Regions from separate parts of the Litorivicinus lipolyticus genome, predicted to be linked through region 2. Evidence: predicted binding sites of a transcription regulator. Region 2 holds the regulator's gene; each other region holds the start of a gene.
What was found. Region 2 encodes sigma-54, which starts transcription at its own class of promoters, with help from an activator protein. Its sites were predicted from a motif close to TGGCACNNNNNTTGCTNT; they were not measured.
Positions count from the first base shown of each region.

Region 1 (3,207 bases), 250 kb from region 2:
CGCGCGAGCCGACTTCGCCGGCCAGCAAGTGGGTTTCTTGACGCAGCTTGGATAGGTGGTCAACCCAATGCAGTTCGATTAACAAATGATCGCCGAACGAATCGCTGAGACGACTGGCGCTTAAATCCACCGCCAATTCGCGCTGGTCAACCGTTAATGGTGTTTCGCGACGGGTAAAGCCCTGGCCGCTGCTTAACGTATTGGCTAGATCGCGGACCAGGCCGCGGCCTAGCCAATCCGTAATGCTGTGTTCGTAGAGGCCGCGCTCACTTTTGCCCAACAGTTGCTGGGCACTGTTGTTGGCAAAGACCACGTGCAGGCGCGAGTCGATGACCAAAACGGCACTGGACAGTGATTCCAGGATGGACTGCGATTGTGTGGATGAGAGCAAACCGGACTCCTGACAAGTGAATGACCCAATCAAAAAAGCCCCGGGAATACCGGGGCTTTCCCTGTGCTAACGCCAGGCCCGAAGGCCCAGGTCACTAGCAGCTGTAGTACATGCCCACTTCAACGGGGTGAGTGGTGCTGTTCAAGCGCTCCACTTCTTCCATTTTCAGTGCGATGTAGCCGTCGATCATGTCGTCGGTGAAGACGCCACCGGCTTTCAGGAAGCCGCGATCGGCGTCCAGTGCTTCCAGCGCTTGTTCCAAGCTAGAGCAAACCGTGGGGATCGCTGCGGCTTCTTCGGGCGGCAGGTCATACAGGTCTTTGTCGGCCGAATCGCCGGGGTGGATCTTGTTTTGGATGCCGTCAAGGCCGGCCATCAACATGGCGGAGAACGCCAGGTAAGGGTTGGCGGTGCAATCGGGGAAACGCACTTCGACACGCTTGCCTTTAGGGTTGTTGACGAACGGGATGCGGATCGACGCCGAACGGTTACGGGCCGAGTAAGCCAGCATCACCGGGGCTTCGAAGCCCGGAACCAAACGCTTGTAGCTGTTGGTCGAGGCGTTGGTGAACGCGTTCAGTGCGCGGGCGTGCTTGATGATGCCACCGATGTAGAACAGGGCAGTTTCAGACAGGCCTGCGTAGGCATCGCCGGCGAAGATGTTAACGCCATCTTTAGCCAGTGACTGGTGCACGTGCATGCCCGATCCGTTGTCGCCAACCAGGGGCTTGGGCATGAAGGTCGACGTTTTGCCGTAGGCGTGCGCGACATTATGAACGACGTATTTCAGTTCCTGGACTTCGTCCGCCTTCAGCGTCAGCGTGTTGAACTGAACGCCGATTTCGTTTTGGCCCGCAGTCGCCACTTCGTGGTGGTGCAGCTCAACGATTTGGCCGATGTCTTGAAGGACTTCACAGGCCGCGGTGCGCAGGTCCATAAAGCTGTCGACCGGTGCCACGGGGAAGTAGCCGCCTTTGATGCCGGGACGGTGACCCATGTTGCCGTCTTCGTAGTCGGTGTCGGAATTCCATGACGCTTCGACTGAATCAAACTGGTACATGGCGCCTGAGATGTCGGCCTTCCATTTGACGTCGTCAAACACAAAGAACTCGGGCTCGGGGCCAAAGTAGGAAGTGTCGGCGATGCCGGTGCTGATCAGGTACTCTTCGGCGCGGCGAGCAACGCTGCGCGGGTCGCGCTCGTAGCCAGACATGGTGGTCGGCTCGATGATATCGCAACGCAAGATCACAGTGATCTCGTCAGTGAAGGGGTCCAGGAAGGGTTTGGTGTCGTCGGGCTTCAAAATCATGTCTGATTCGTTGATCGCCTTCCAGCCGGCGATTGACGAGCCGTCAAACATCGCGCCGTCTTCGAAGAAGTCTTCGTCGATTGCGCCGGCGGGGAATGTAACGTGTTGTTCTTTACCGCGCGGGTCGGTGAATCGCAAATCAACCCACTTGGCTTCGCTTTCCTGAATCAACTTCAGCGTGTTCTGTGACATCGTTGTCTCCAAATTTTGGCCCTAGGCCGTCGCGTGTTTTTAGGTCAGCGCAGGGCGCCTTGTCAGAACAAAGCAAACCCTATGCCACCTTTGGCGCGCCCTAAGATGGGGCTTTTCGGCGCGTGCGGCAGAGAATAGCGCACCGGAGCAGTGCAAGGTAGTGTGCGGGCGCACAATGTTGGTGCGCGGCATGGTGTGGCGTAGTCGCCCATGTCTCAGTCTTAAATTTAATTCAGAAAGCGTTCTGTGCTTCCTATATACTCGCGCGCCTCAGGAGGAGCCCTTGTGATCGAAAACCTACGTAACATCGCCATTATTGCCCACGTTGACCACGGTAAAACTACCTTGGTAGACAAGCTATTGCAGGCCTCAGGCACGCTGGAGCGTAAGGACCAGGACGCTGAGCGCGTCATGGATTCAAACGACCAGGAAAAAGAGCGCGGCATTACCATCTTGGCCAAGAACACCGGCCTGCGTTGGGGCGATTACCGCATCAACATCGTCGACACCCCCGGCCACGCTGACTTTGGCGGCGAAGTAGAGCGCGTACTGTCGATGGTCGACTCGGTATTGTTGGTGGTTGACGCAGCTGAAGGCCCGATGCCCCAGACGCGTTTCGTCACCCAGAAAGCATTCGACCAGGGCCTGAACCCGATCGTCATCATTAACAAGGTTGACCGCACCGGCGCACGCCCCCACTGGGCGGTCGACCAAGTCTTCGACTTGTTTGACAAGCTGGGCGCAACCGACGAACAACTGGATTTCCCGATCGTATTTTGTAGTGCGATTAACGGTCTGTCAGGCAGTGATCCGGACGACTTGCAAGAAAGCATGGAGCCGATCCTGCAGGCCATCGTCGACAACGTTAAGGCGCCCCAGGTCGATTCTGAAGGCCCCTTCCAAATGCAGATTTCGGCGTTGGACTACTCTAGCTATTTAGGCGTGATCGGTGTCGGCCGTGTCACCCGCGGTAAATTGCCCGCCAACAAGCCGGTGATCGCGATCAACAACGACGGCAAAACCCGCAAGGGCCGCGTCCTGAAGATCTTTGGTTTCCACGGTTTGACCCAGGTCGAACTCAACGAAGCGGAAGCGGGCGACATCGTACGTGTCACCGGCATGGAAAAGCTCGACATCTCCGAGACCCTGTGTGATCCGGATCACGTCGAGCAATTGCCGCCGCTGACCGTTGACGAGCCGACCGTGAGCATGACCTTCCAGGTCAACAACTCACCCTTCGCCGGCAAAGACGGCAAGTACCTGACCAGCCGAAACATTAAAGACCGCTTGGAGCAGGAACTGATCCACAACGTTG
Region 1 covers NZ_CP045871.1:2,313,262-2,316,468, reverse strand. The annotation lists gene glnL (nitrogen regulation protein NR(II)) at 1-391, opposite strand, end outside; gene glnA (glutamate--ammonia ligase) at 486-1,892, opposite strand; gene typA (translational GTPase TypA) at 2,178-3,207, shown strand, end outside.
Region 1: a site for sigma-54 is predicted at 1,962-1,979, ahead of glnA (glutamate--ammonia ligase). Genes of this name have one in related genera too.

Region 2 (3,207 bases):
ACCGGCAATGTAATTCTGACTCAGGGCGCACTGCGCATTGAAGCGGCGCGACTGACCGCGAAGCTGATCAATGGTCAGGTCGACAGCATGACCGCCACTGGCAGCCCAGCAATTTTTGCTGACACCCCAAACGTCGAACAAGGTCCAGTCAAAGGCATTGCCAGCACCATCGACTGGACCCTGACCGACCAGATTATGGTCCTGACCGGCGACGCGGAGTTGACCCAGTCAACCAACACCGTAATTGGCGAGTCGGTCATCTACCGCCAAGCCAAGGGCACCCTTGAAGCCAGCAGCCAGGGCAGCGGCGAGCGCGTGCAAATGACCCTGACACCCAACAATTCGTGACTGAGCGTGCACTGACAGCCAGCGGTCTGGCTAAGCGCTACGGCAAACGTCAAGTCGTCAAAGACATGTCGGTGCGCGTCGAACCGGGCGAGATTGTCGGCTTGCTGGGTCCCAATGGCGCCGGCAAAACGACCTCGTTTTACATGATTGTCGGCTTGGTTAAAGCCGACAGCGGTGCGGTCACTATCGACGGCCAAGACGTCAGCCGCCAACCCATGCACCGACGCTCCCAGCGCGGGCTGGGTTATCTGGCGCAGGAAGCCAGCATTTTTCGACGACTGTCCAGTCGCGACAACTTGTTGGCGGTACTGGAATTACGCCGCGACTTGGATAAGCGCCAGCGCCAGCAAAAAGCCGACGCCTTGCTGGCCGAGTTCCACCTCGAACACGTCGCCGACAGCCTCGGCCAGGCCCTATCCGGCGGCGAGCGGCGGCGCGTCGAAATCGCCCGTGCGCTGGCCATGGACCCCGCCTACGTGTTGCTGGACGAACCCTTTGCTGGGGTCGACCCGATCTCGGTGAGCGACATCAAACGCCTGGTCCGAGGGTTGGCGGCACGCGATATCGGCGTCCTGATCACCGATCACAACGTGCGCGAAACGCTCGACCTGTGCGATCGCGGTTACATCGTCAGCGACGGATCCTTGCTCGCCCAAGGCAGCCCCCAAGACTTACTGGCCAACGAGACCGTACGACAGGTCTATTTAGGGCACGAATTTCGCATGTAGGCCAAAATCTGGGCTATAGTCGGTACCGGATACGGGGTAACGCATGAAGCAATCTCTACAGCTAAAGATGGGCCAACAGTTGGCGATGACGCCACAACTGCAGCAAGCCATCCGCATGCTGCAGCTGTCGACGCTGGAACTGCAGCAAGAAATTCAACAAGCGTTGGACGAAAACCCGTTGCTGGAACGCGAAGACGACGAAGGCTTAGCCGCCGCGCCGGATAGCGACAGCATCACCGAACAGCCCGATGCCAGCGAAAAAAGTGTCGACGAACTGGTCAGCCAAACCGATAACCTTGGCGACAACGACGCCATGGACTCGCGCTGGGAAGACACCTTCGTTAACAACTCCAGCTCGATCGAAGGGCTGCCCGAATTTGAAGCCCGCTCCAGCGCGCCCGTCACCTTGCACCAACACCTCCTGGACCAAATGTGGCAGCTGCACCTGACACCGCGTGACCAGGTGCTGTTTATTGCCCTGGTTGACGGCATCGACGACGCCGGTTACCTGCGCGAAAGCCTAGAGACCATCTGCGAAGCGACGGCGGATGAACTAGACGATATCGCCGAAGTCGATGAAGTGGCGGTCGTATTGAAGCAAATCCACCACCTTGACCCGCCCGGCATTGGCGCCCGCGACGTCCAAGAATGCCTGCGCATTCAACTGCGCCAACTGGGCGACTCCGTTGATGCCCGCGAGACCGCGATCCGCATCATCGACGAACGTTTTGAGGCTCTGGCCAAGCGCGATTTGACCAGCATCAGCCGCGGCTTGGGCGTCGACAAGTCCGAAGTCCACGAAGCCCTCAGCCTGATCAAAACCCTGTCGCCGCGCCCCGGCAGCGCGATTGGCTCAAGTGATACCGACTATGTCATTCCAGATTTGGTGGTGCGCAAGGTCAACACCCTGTGGCGCGTCGAGCTGAATGCCGAGGCCGTGCCGCGGTTGTACCTCAACCGCACCTACAGCGACTTGGTCGAGCACCTGGACGACGACTCCAAAAACTACATCAAAGCGCAAACCCGCGAGGCCAAGTGGCTAATCAAATCGGTCGAAAGCCGCTATGACACGCTGCTTAAAGTCGGTCGCACAATTATGGCCGAGCAACTGGAGTTTTTGGAGCACGGCGAAGAGTCCATGCGCCCGCTAATCCTGGCCGACATCGCCCGTCAAATCGACATGCACGAAAGCACGGTGTCGCGCGCAACCACGCAAAAGTTTGTGCTGACTCCCAAGGGTCTGTTCGAGCTGAAGTTCTTTTTCTCGTCGCAGCTGGCCTCCGCCGACGGCTCCGAAGCGGCCAGCTCAACCGCCATTCGCGCGGTCATCAAACGCCTGGTCGCGGCCGAACCTCGGACCAAACCGCTGTCGGATTCAAAACTGACGGCGTTGCTGGGCGAGGAAGGCTACACAGTCGCCCGGCGCACAGTTGCCAAATACCGTGAAGGCATGGGCATTGCAGGTTCCAGCGAGCGCAAGCAGTTCGCGTAACGGAACACATCGGACCCCAGGGACTGGTCAGCTCGGTTCAACCGGAGTAGGGTAAATTAGTCGATATTCATCGACCACGATAAGAATGTTAAGGAGCTGCACATGCACATCAGTATCAGCGGGCAACATCTCGAAATCACCGACGCCATTCGCGACTACGTCCAATCCAAATTCGATCGACTGACCCGACACTCTGACACCATCACCCGAATCGAAGTGGTGCTGCGGGTCGAGAAAACACGCCAAATTGCCGAGGGGTCGATCCATGTTGCCGGGGCCGATTTACATGCGCTGTCGGAAAACGACGACATGTATGCGTCGATCGACCTGATGACCGACAAGCTCGACCGACAAGTCCTTAAACATAAAGAGAAGAACGTCGCACGAAAGCAAGGTGCGGCATAGCCCGAACACGGCTACAATCCGGTGGGTCAATGAATGCCCCACCGGAGTTCTTTTTTGAACCAATCTCTCTCTGACTATTTGCTACCTACACAGGTCCATCCGCAATTTGCCGTCAAAAGTAAAAAGCGCTCACTGGAACTGGCTGCCGTTCAAATTTCCGAAACCCTAAATTGTGATGACCACCAAGCCGAGTTACTGATGGACGGCCTGCAGGCGCGCGAGCGCTTGGGCAGC
Region 2 covers NZ_CP045871.1:2,066,129-2,069,335, forward strand. The annotation lists gene lptA (lipopolysaccharide transport periplasmic protein LptA) at 1-348, shown strand, start outside; gene lptB (LPS export ABC transporter ATP-binding protein) at 345-1,076, shown strand; gene GH975_RS10545 (RNA polymerase factor sigma-54) at 1,120-2,568, shown strand; gene hpf (ribosome hibernation-promoting factor, HPF/YfiA family) at 2,671-2,973, shown strand; gene GH975_RS10555 (PTS sugar transporter subunit IIA) at 3,028-3,207, shown strand, end outside.

Region 3 (3,207 bases), 200 kb from region 2:
CGCGCAGGCTACCGGGGGCAACGTCCGAGCGGTGCCCGAGCAGCATCAATTGGGCGTCCACGTCCGAGCGATCCAGAGCCTTGGCGAAGGCCAGCAAACGCTCCGGCCCTTTGTCAAAGCCCCAGCGGTGATTCCATGCGATTCGAATGCCAGGACGATCGCGCTCCGCGATCTCGCGCCCAAACAGATCCCCGGCCAGCGGCACCGGCGTTTCCTGACTTTTTGCCAATAACGACTGAACGACACCGGGCGGAACTTCGTCCGGGCATTTGTCCAACAGCGCCGCCACCCCCGACAAAAACGAGCTCAGGTTATGGCGTGAATTGAACACACAGCGGTCCGCCGCCATCGCCGTGTATAGGCTGGTCAGCTGGGCGTCGAGGGCATGCCCGGGTCGCGACGCGTCCGGATAGGCAAACGGGTTTTCGTGGAAGTACACCAGCGTCGGCAGGTTAGCTAGGCACGGCACCAGTCCGCGCAGGGTTGCCAAATCGACCGCCGAGGTTACCCATAGCATGTCGTAATCGCCGCTGAGTTGGGTTTCAAACTCACCTGCCAGCCGCAACGCGTTGCCACGCTGACGCCAGGCATAGTTAACCGGTGGCAGTGCAATCCGCGTAAACGCCGCATCGGGGTACATTTCCGTTAATCGATTGAACCAATACTGATGGCTGTCGGCGTCATACGCTGACACCACCAAAACGCGCGCGTGGCTGGGATTCATACTTCATCCTAATTCGGCATTGCGGTCAAACCAGCCCACCAAGTGATCGATCAAAGTACGGGTGCGAATGGGCAGGTGCTGCCTATGAGGATAGACCGCCCAAATGCTACGCTCAGGCTGTAACGTCCAGTCTGCCAACAGGCGCACAAGTTGCCCGGACTTGACCGCCGATTGAGCGGCGAATGCCGGCACGATGCAAAAGCCCAGGTGATGGCGCGCCGCCGTCAACAAAAACGCATCGCTGTCACCCTGCAAGCGCCCTTGGAAACGCACATCCGCGGCCCCGTCCGGCCCCTCGAATCGAAACGCTTGGCGGCCATGGCCGGCGTAAGTGACCATAGGCGCACCGATCCACTGCTCGGGGTGGATCGGCGTGCCGTGCACCGCAACAAAGTCCGGTGACGCTACCAACCACATGGGCGCCGGCGCCAGACGCCGCGCCACCAAGGACGAATCCTCGAGCGCAGCGATCCGAATCGCCATGTCAAAATGGTCTTGTAACAAATCGACCAGACGCTCGCTGGCCTCGACCTGCAATTCCAACGCCGGATGCTGCAACGCGAATTCAGCGAAGGCGTCTGACATGCCGTGGTTAAGTAGAGCCCCCGGGACCGAGACTCGCAACTTGCCTACCAGCGCCAACTGGCGCTCCTTTAACTGGTCGGAGGCCTCGAGTAAGCCCTCGACCAACGGCGACGACTGCTCATAAAACCGCTGCCCCTCATCGGTTAGTGCCAACTGACGCGTGGTGCGCTGAAATAGTCGCACCCCCAGCTCGCTCTCCAGGCGCTGAATTTGCTTGCTAACCGCGGACGGTGTCATGTCCACCTCGCGCGCAACCGCCGCGAAGCTGCCGAGGCGCACCACACGAACAAACAGGGGCAAACGGGCGAGATATTCCATAACGGATCCAATGACTGAAGTTTGTCTAGTTATTGGTGCCATTGCGGCTCAGCGCAAGGGTGGTCATAGCTGGCACAGAAATCGCTTAGTTTTGGTGCACACGCGGCGTTTAGCTGGCTGCGCGTTTGGTAACGACCTAAAAGCGCACAATTTTAGTGCAACGAACCGAAAATCGAATAAAAACGCACCTCTGCAGTGCGCAAGGAATGACAATGACCGACAACATGGCCTCCTTAGCTACCCGCCTGGACCTGATCGCCAGTAGCGCCGATACCTTCTTTATTTTGATGGGGGCGATACTCGTGCTGTTCATGCATGCCGGCTTCGCCTTTTTAGAAGTCGGGACCGTGCGCCACAAAAACCAAGTCAACGCCCTGGTTAAAATCCTGACCGACTTTGGCGCCTCGGCTATTGCCTACTTTGCGGTCGGTTACAGCCTCGCCTACGGCAGCAACTTTTTTGGCTCCGCCGACAGCCTAATTGCTAATAACGGCTACGAGCTGACCAAGTTCTTCTTTTTGCTGACCTTTGCCGCTGCCATTCCAGCCATTATCAGTGGCGGCATCGCCGAACGCGCTGCGTTTTGGCCGATGATGATGGCCAACGTCACCGTGGTTGCGCTGGTGTATCCCTTCTTTGAAGGCTTGATCTGGAACGGCAACCTTGGCTTCCAAGCCTGGCTGGAAGCTCGCTTCGGCGCGCCCTTCCATGATTTTGCGGGCTCGGTTGTGGTCCACGCCATGGGCGGCTGGCTGGCGCTGGTGGCGGTATTATTTTTGGGCAGCCGGCGCGGTCGTTTCCGTGACGGCCGCTTGGTCAGCTTCGCACCGTCCAGCATCCCGTTCTTGGCCCTTGGCGCCTGGATCCTGATCGTCGGCTGGTTTGGTTTCAACGTCATGAGTGCCCAGGCCATGGACGGCATTTCAGGCTTAGTGGCGGTCAACAGCTTAATGGCCATGGTCGGCGGCACCCTCGCAGCCTTGATCGTTGGCAAAAACGACCCGGGGTTCATCCATAACGGACCGCTTGCAGGCTTGGTCGCGATTTGTGCGGGATCGGACATTATGCACCCCATCGGCGCACTGGCGACCGGCCTGGTCGCCGGCGGCCTGTTTGTGTTTCTGTTTACCTGGGGCCAAAGCCGCAAGGCGCTCGACGACGTTTTGGGCGTCTGGCCGTTGCACGGTTTGTGCGGCGTTTGGGGCGGTATCGCCGCCGGGATTTTCGGCCTGGAGGCTCTAGGTGGGCTGGGTGGAGTCACCCTAGGCGCGCAAATTGTTGGCACACTAAGCGGCGTTGCAGTGGCCTTAATCGGCGGCACGGTGGTCTACGGCACGCTGTATAAAACCGTCGGCCTGCGACTGGACCAAGAGCAAGAATTCAACGGCGCGGATTTATCGATCCACAAGATTAAGGCCAACCCCGACCAGCGCGACTAGGTCGCGTTCCACTGCCGAATCAAGTCCAGTTTCTGCGCCCGCGGCAACTGCTTGATTCGGTACTCTTCTTTCAGCGCAGCCGAGCGCCCGTCCAACCACTGATAGGCCAACAGCGCCACCGGCGGATCGGCTTTGGTGAAG
Region 3 covers NZ_CP045871.1:1,864,497-1,867,703, forward strand. The annotation lists gene GH975_RS09420 (tRNA-queuosine alpha-mannosyltransferase domain-containing protein) at 1-724, opposite strand, end outside; gene GH975_RS09425 (LysR family transcriptional regulator) at 728-1,627, opposite strand; gene GH975_RS09430 (ammonium transporter) at 1,852-3,066, shown strand; gene GH975_RS09435 (GIY-YIG nuclease family protein) at 3,063-3,207, opposite strand, start outside.
Region 3: a site for sigma-54 is predicted at 1,698-1,715, ahead of GH975_RS09430 (ammonium transporter). Genes of this name have one in related genera too.

Region 4 (3,207 bases), 870 kb from region 2:
CAGTACCTTTCCCAAGTGCCGCTTCCATCAGGTGCCTGATGCACTGTAGGCTGGAAACGCTCGGCCCCAATTTAGCTCGTGGCAGCCCCTATCGTCCCGGTCCCGGTCCCGGCCTCGCCAACTCAACTAACTCGCCACCCAGTTGATAATCTTGGTAACCGCAACGCGCCACGGCCGCCGCCTTGGCGGTGTCAAAGCGCCCGTCCGAGGTCAGATAATCCGGATTGATATACAGACCGACCACTTCACCGATGGTCATCCAGCTATGGGTCGCGGAGCCGTACCGGTCCGTTAGTCGGATCACATCGACCACAACGCACTCAAGCGCTGCAGGGGTGTCGGCCACGCGCGGCGGCGCCACCCGCGATGACGGCGCCGAGGCCAGATCCGCCAACTCGAACTCATTGATGTGGGCATCTGCAGCCGCCGACGATTGACTCATGCGCTCAAGCAGTGGCTGCGACACTAAATTGCACACAAACTCGCCGGTCGCCCTGCAGTTGTTGAGGGTGTCTTTTTCGCCGGCGCTGGAAAACATCAACATGTCCGGGTCGGCGCTGACTGCATTAAAAAAGCTGTACGGCGCTAAATTGACGATCCCGGCGGCCGACACCGTCGAAATCCAACCAATCGGACGCGGCGCCACGATGGCCTTAAATGGGTCATGCCCCAACTGTGTGCGGGCATCCTCAATCGGTATATACATTTACGCGCCTCCGTGACTTGACCTTGGTTTACATGGGAACCAATGCAACATCAACCTGTGAACCCAGGGGCACTTGAGTCGCTTGCCGTTGATAGTCTGGATAGGTCAAACATGGGAGGACGCCAATGCACAACCACGACCACGCGCCACGGCTGGCCGAAATCACCAACTGGTGGTGGTCAGAAGAAGACTCAACGGCGCATTTCGGTTGGCGACTGAGCATCACCTTTGCCTGCCCTGCGGAATTCGCCACCCAAGACCTTAGCGTCGCCGAACAACAACAGTACCAAGCCACGGACCTGCGTGGCACGGTGGTGCTGGTGCGCACGGTGGTCGGCTACCATCTGGCGCCCGAACTGATCGACACCCTAGTCAAGCGCGTCGGCGAGTGGTTCCTAACGGACCCCTCTGCAATCAGCCACCTGCGCTGCCGCCGTGTTCATCGCGACCTAATTCGCGGCATCGGCAGCCCAACGCAACCCGGACTGCACGCCTTGGCGTTGCTGCTACATGCCGACGACACCTTTGGCACGCACCGACGCGCGCACCAAAAATGACCAAAAGGAACACCAAAAGCACCAATATGACGCACTAATTCTCCCGCGCACGCCCCATTCTCGTGCGCTCGTACTGGCACAGATATCGCAACCATCGATCAAACACCTTGATCACGGATCCGCCATTGACCAGCCTCGCCTGCCCGATTCCCTCAACCGCCAACGACTGGGTCGCACGGCTGTCGCTGGGGTTTGAGGCGCGTCACGGTCGCACCGCCCTGGTCCACCGCCAGCGACAAGGCCCCCTCAGCGTCCAGCGCAGCCTCTACCCCGAAGGCCCGGTTTGCCACACCTACCTGCTACATCCACCTGGCGGAATCGCAGGTGGGGACCAATTGAGCGTTGACTGCACGCTCGCGGACAATGCCCATGCGCTGGTCACAACGCCCGGTGCCGGCAAATTTTACCGCGCCAACCGACCGTCCAGCTTGACCCAAACCATCACCGTGAATAACGGCGCGTCGCTGGAATGGTTACCACTGGAAGCCATCTACTTCCCCGGATGCAATGCGCGCCAAACCACCCACATTTCACTCGCCGCCGGGGCTCGCTTTATCGGCTGGGAAACCCACTGTGCCGGGCGACCGGTGATGAATGAACACTTTGACTACGGCGCCATCGATGCGCGCCTGCGCCTGCGCATTAGCGGTCAACTGGTGCTCAGCGATCGGCTTAGCCTGACGCCGCAAAGCTATCACTTTCCGGCCGCCAATCACCGCAATTTCCCGGTCCAAAGCACCCTAATTGCAACACCGGCCAACGAAAACGACCTGGCGATGGCGCGCCAGTGCGGCGGCGACGGACTGACGATAGGCGCGACGCTGATTGGCGACGTGCTGATTGTTCGCGCCTTGGCCCCGCACACCGAGCCTGCCATGCGCGCCATGACTGAATTGTGGCAGGCCCTCCGCCCCAACATTTTGGGCCGCGCGCCCTGCCCTCCTCGAATTTGGAACACCTAGGAACTCTGATGGAATTAACCCCCCGCGAAAAAGACAAACTGATGCTATTCACGGCCGGCCTGCTGGCCGAGCGCCGGTTGGCACGCGGTCTAAAACTCAACTACCCCGAAGCTATCGCCTTTATTAGTGCTGCAATATTAGAAGGTGCCCGCGACGGCCGCAGCGTCGCGGAACTGATGGACTATGGCCGCACTTTGCTAACCGTTAATGACGTCATGGAGGGCATCCCCAACATGATCCACGACGTCCAGGTCGAAGCCACCTTCCCCGACGGCACCAAGCTCGTCACCGTTCACGACCCTATCGTATGAGGACGCCGATGATTCCCGGAGAAATTCGCGTTGCCAGTGGCGACATCGAACTGAATGTTGGCCGCAGCACGCGCGACGTCAGTGTTGAAAATCATGGTGATCGGCCGATCCAGGTCGGATCGCACTACCATTTTTTCGAAGTCAACGATGCCCTGCGCTTTGATCGCGAAGCAGCTCGCGGCACGCGCCTGAACATCGCCGCGGGTACCGCCATTCGCTTCGAGCCCGGCCAATCGCGACGTGTCAGCCTGATTGCACTGGCCGGCAAGCGCGCCGTCTATGGCTTTCAAGGCAAGGTCATGGGCCCGTTGGATCAAGGAGACAGCGCATGACTCGGATGACGCGCCAAGCCTACGCAGAAATGTTCGGACCCACGGTCGGCGATCGCGTTCGCCTAGCCGATACGGAGCTGTGGCTCAAAGTTGAAAAAGACCTAACCGTGTACGGCGAAGAAGTTAAGTTCGGCGGCGGCAAGGTCATTCGTGACGGCATGGGTCAAAGCCAGTCCGGGCGTGAAGTGGCGCCGGACTTGGTCATCACCAACGCGCTGATTGTCGATCATTGGGGCATTATCAAAGCCGACGTGGCGGTCAAGGACGGCCGAATCCACGCCATCGGCAAAGCCGGCAACCCCGACATCCAACCCGGCGTCGACATCGACGTCGGCCCCG
Region 4 covers NZ_CP045871.1:590,730-593,936, reverse strand. The annotation lists gene GH975_RS03045 (NERD domain-containing protein) at 1-49, shown strand, start outside; gene GH975_RS03040 (flavin reductase family protein) at 89-706, opposite strand; gene GH975_RS03035 (hypothetical protein) at 832-1,263, shown strand; gene GH975_RS03030 (urease accessory protein UreD) at 1,389-2,225, shown strand; gene ureA (urease subunit gamma) at 2,234-2,536, shown strand; gene GH975_RS03020 (urease subunit beta) at 2,545-2,868, shown strand; gene ureC (urease subunit alpha) at 2,865-3,207, shown strand, end outside.
Region 4: a site for sigma-54 is predicted at 1,338-1,355, ahead of GH975_RS03030 (urease accessory protein UreD). Genes of this name have one in related genera too.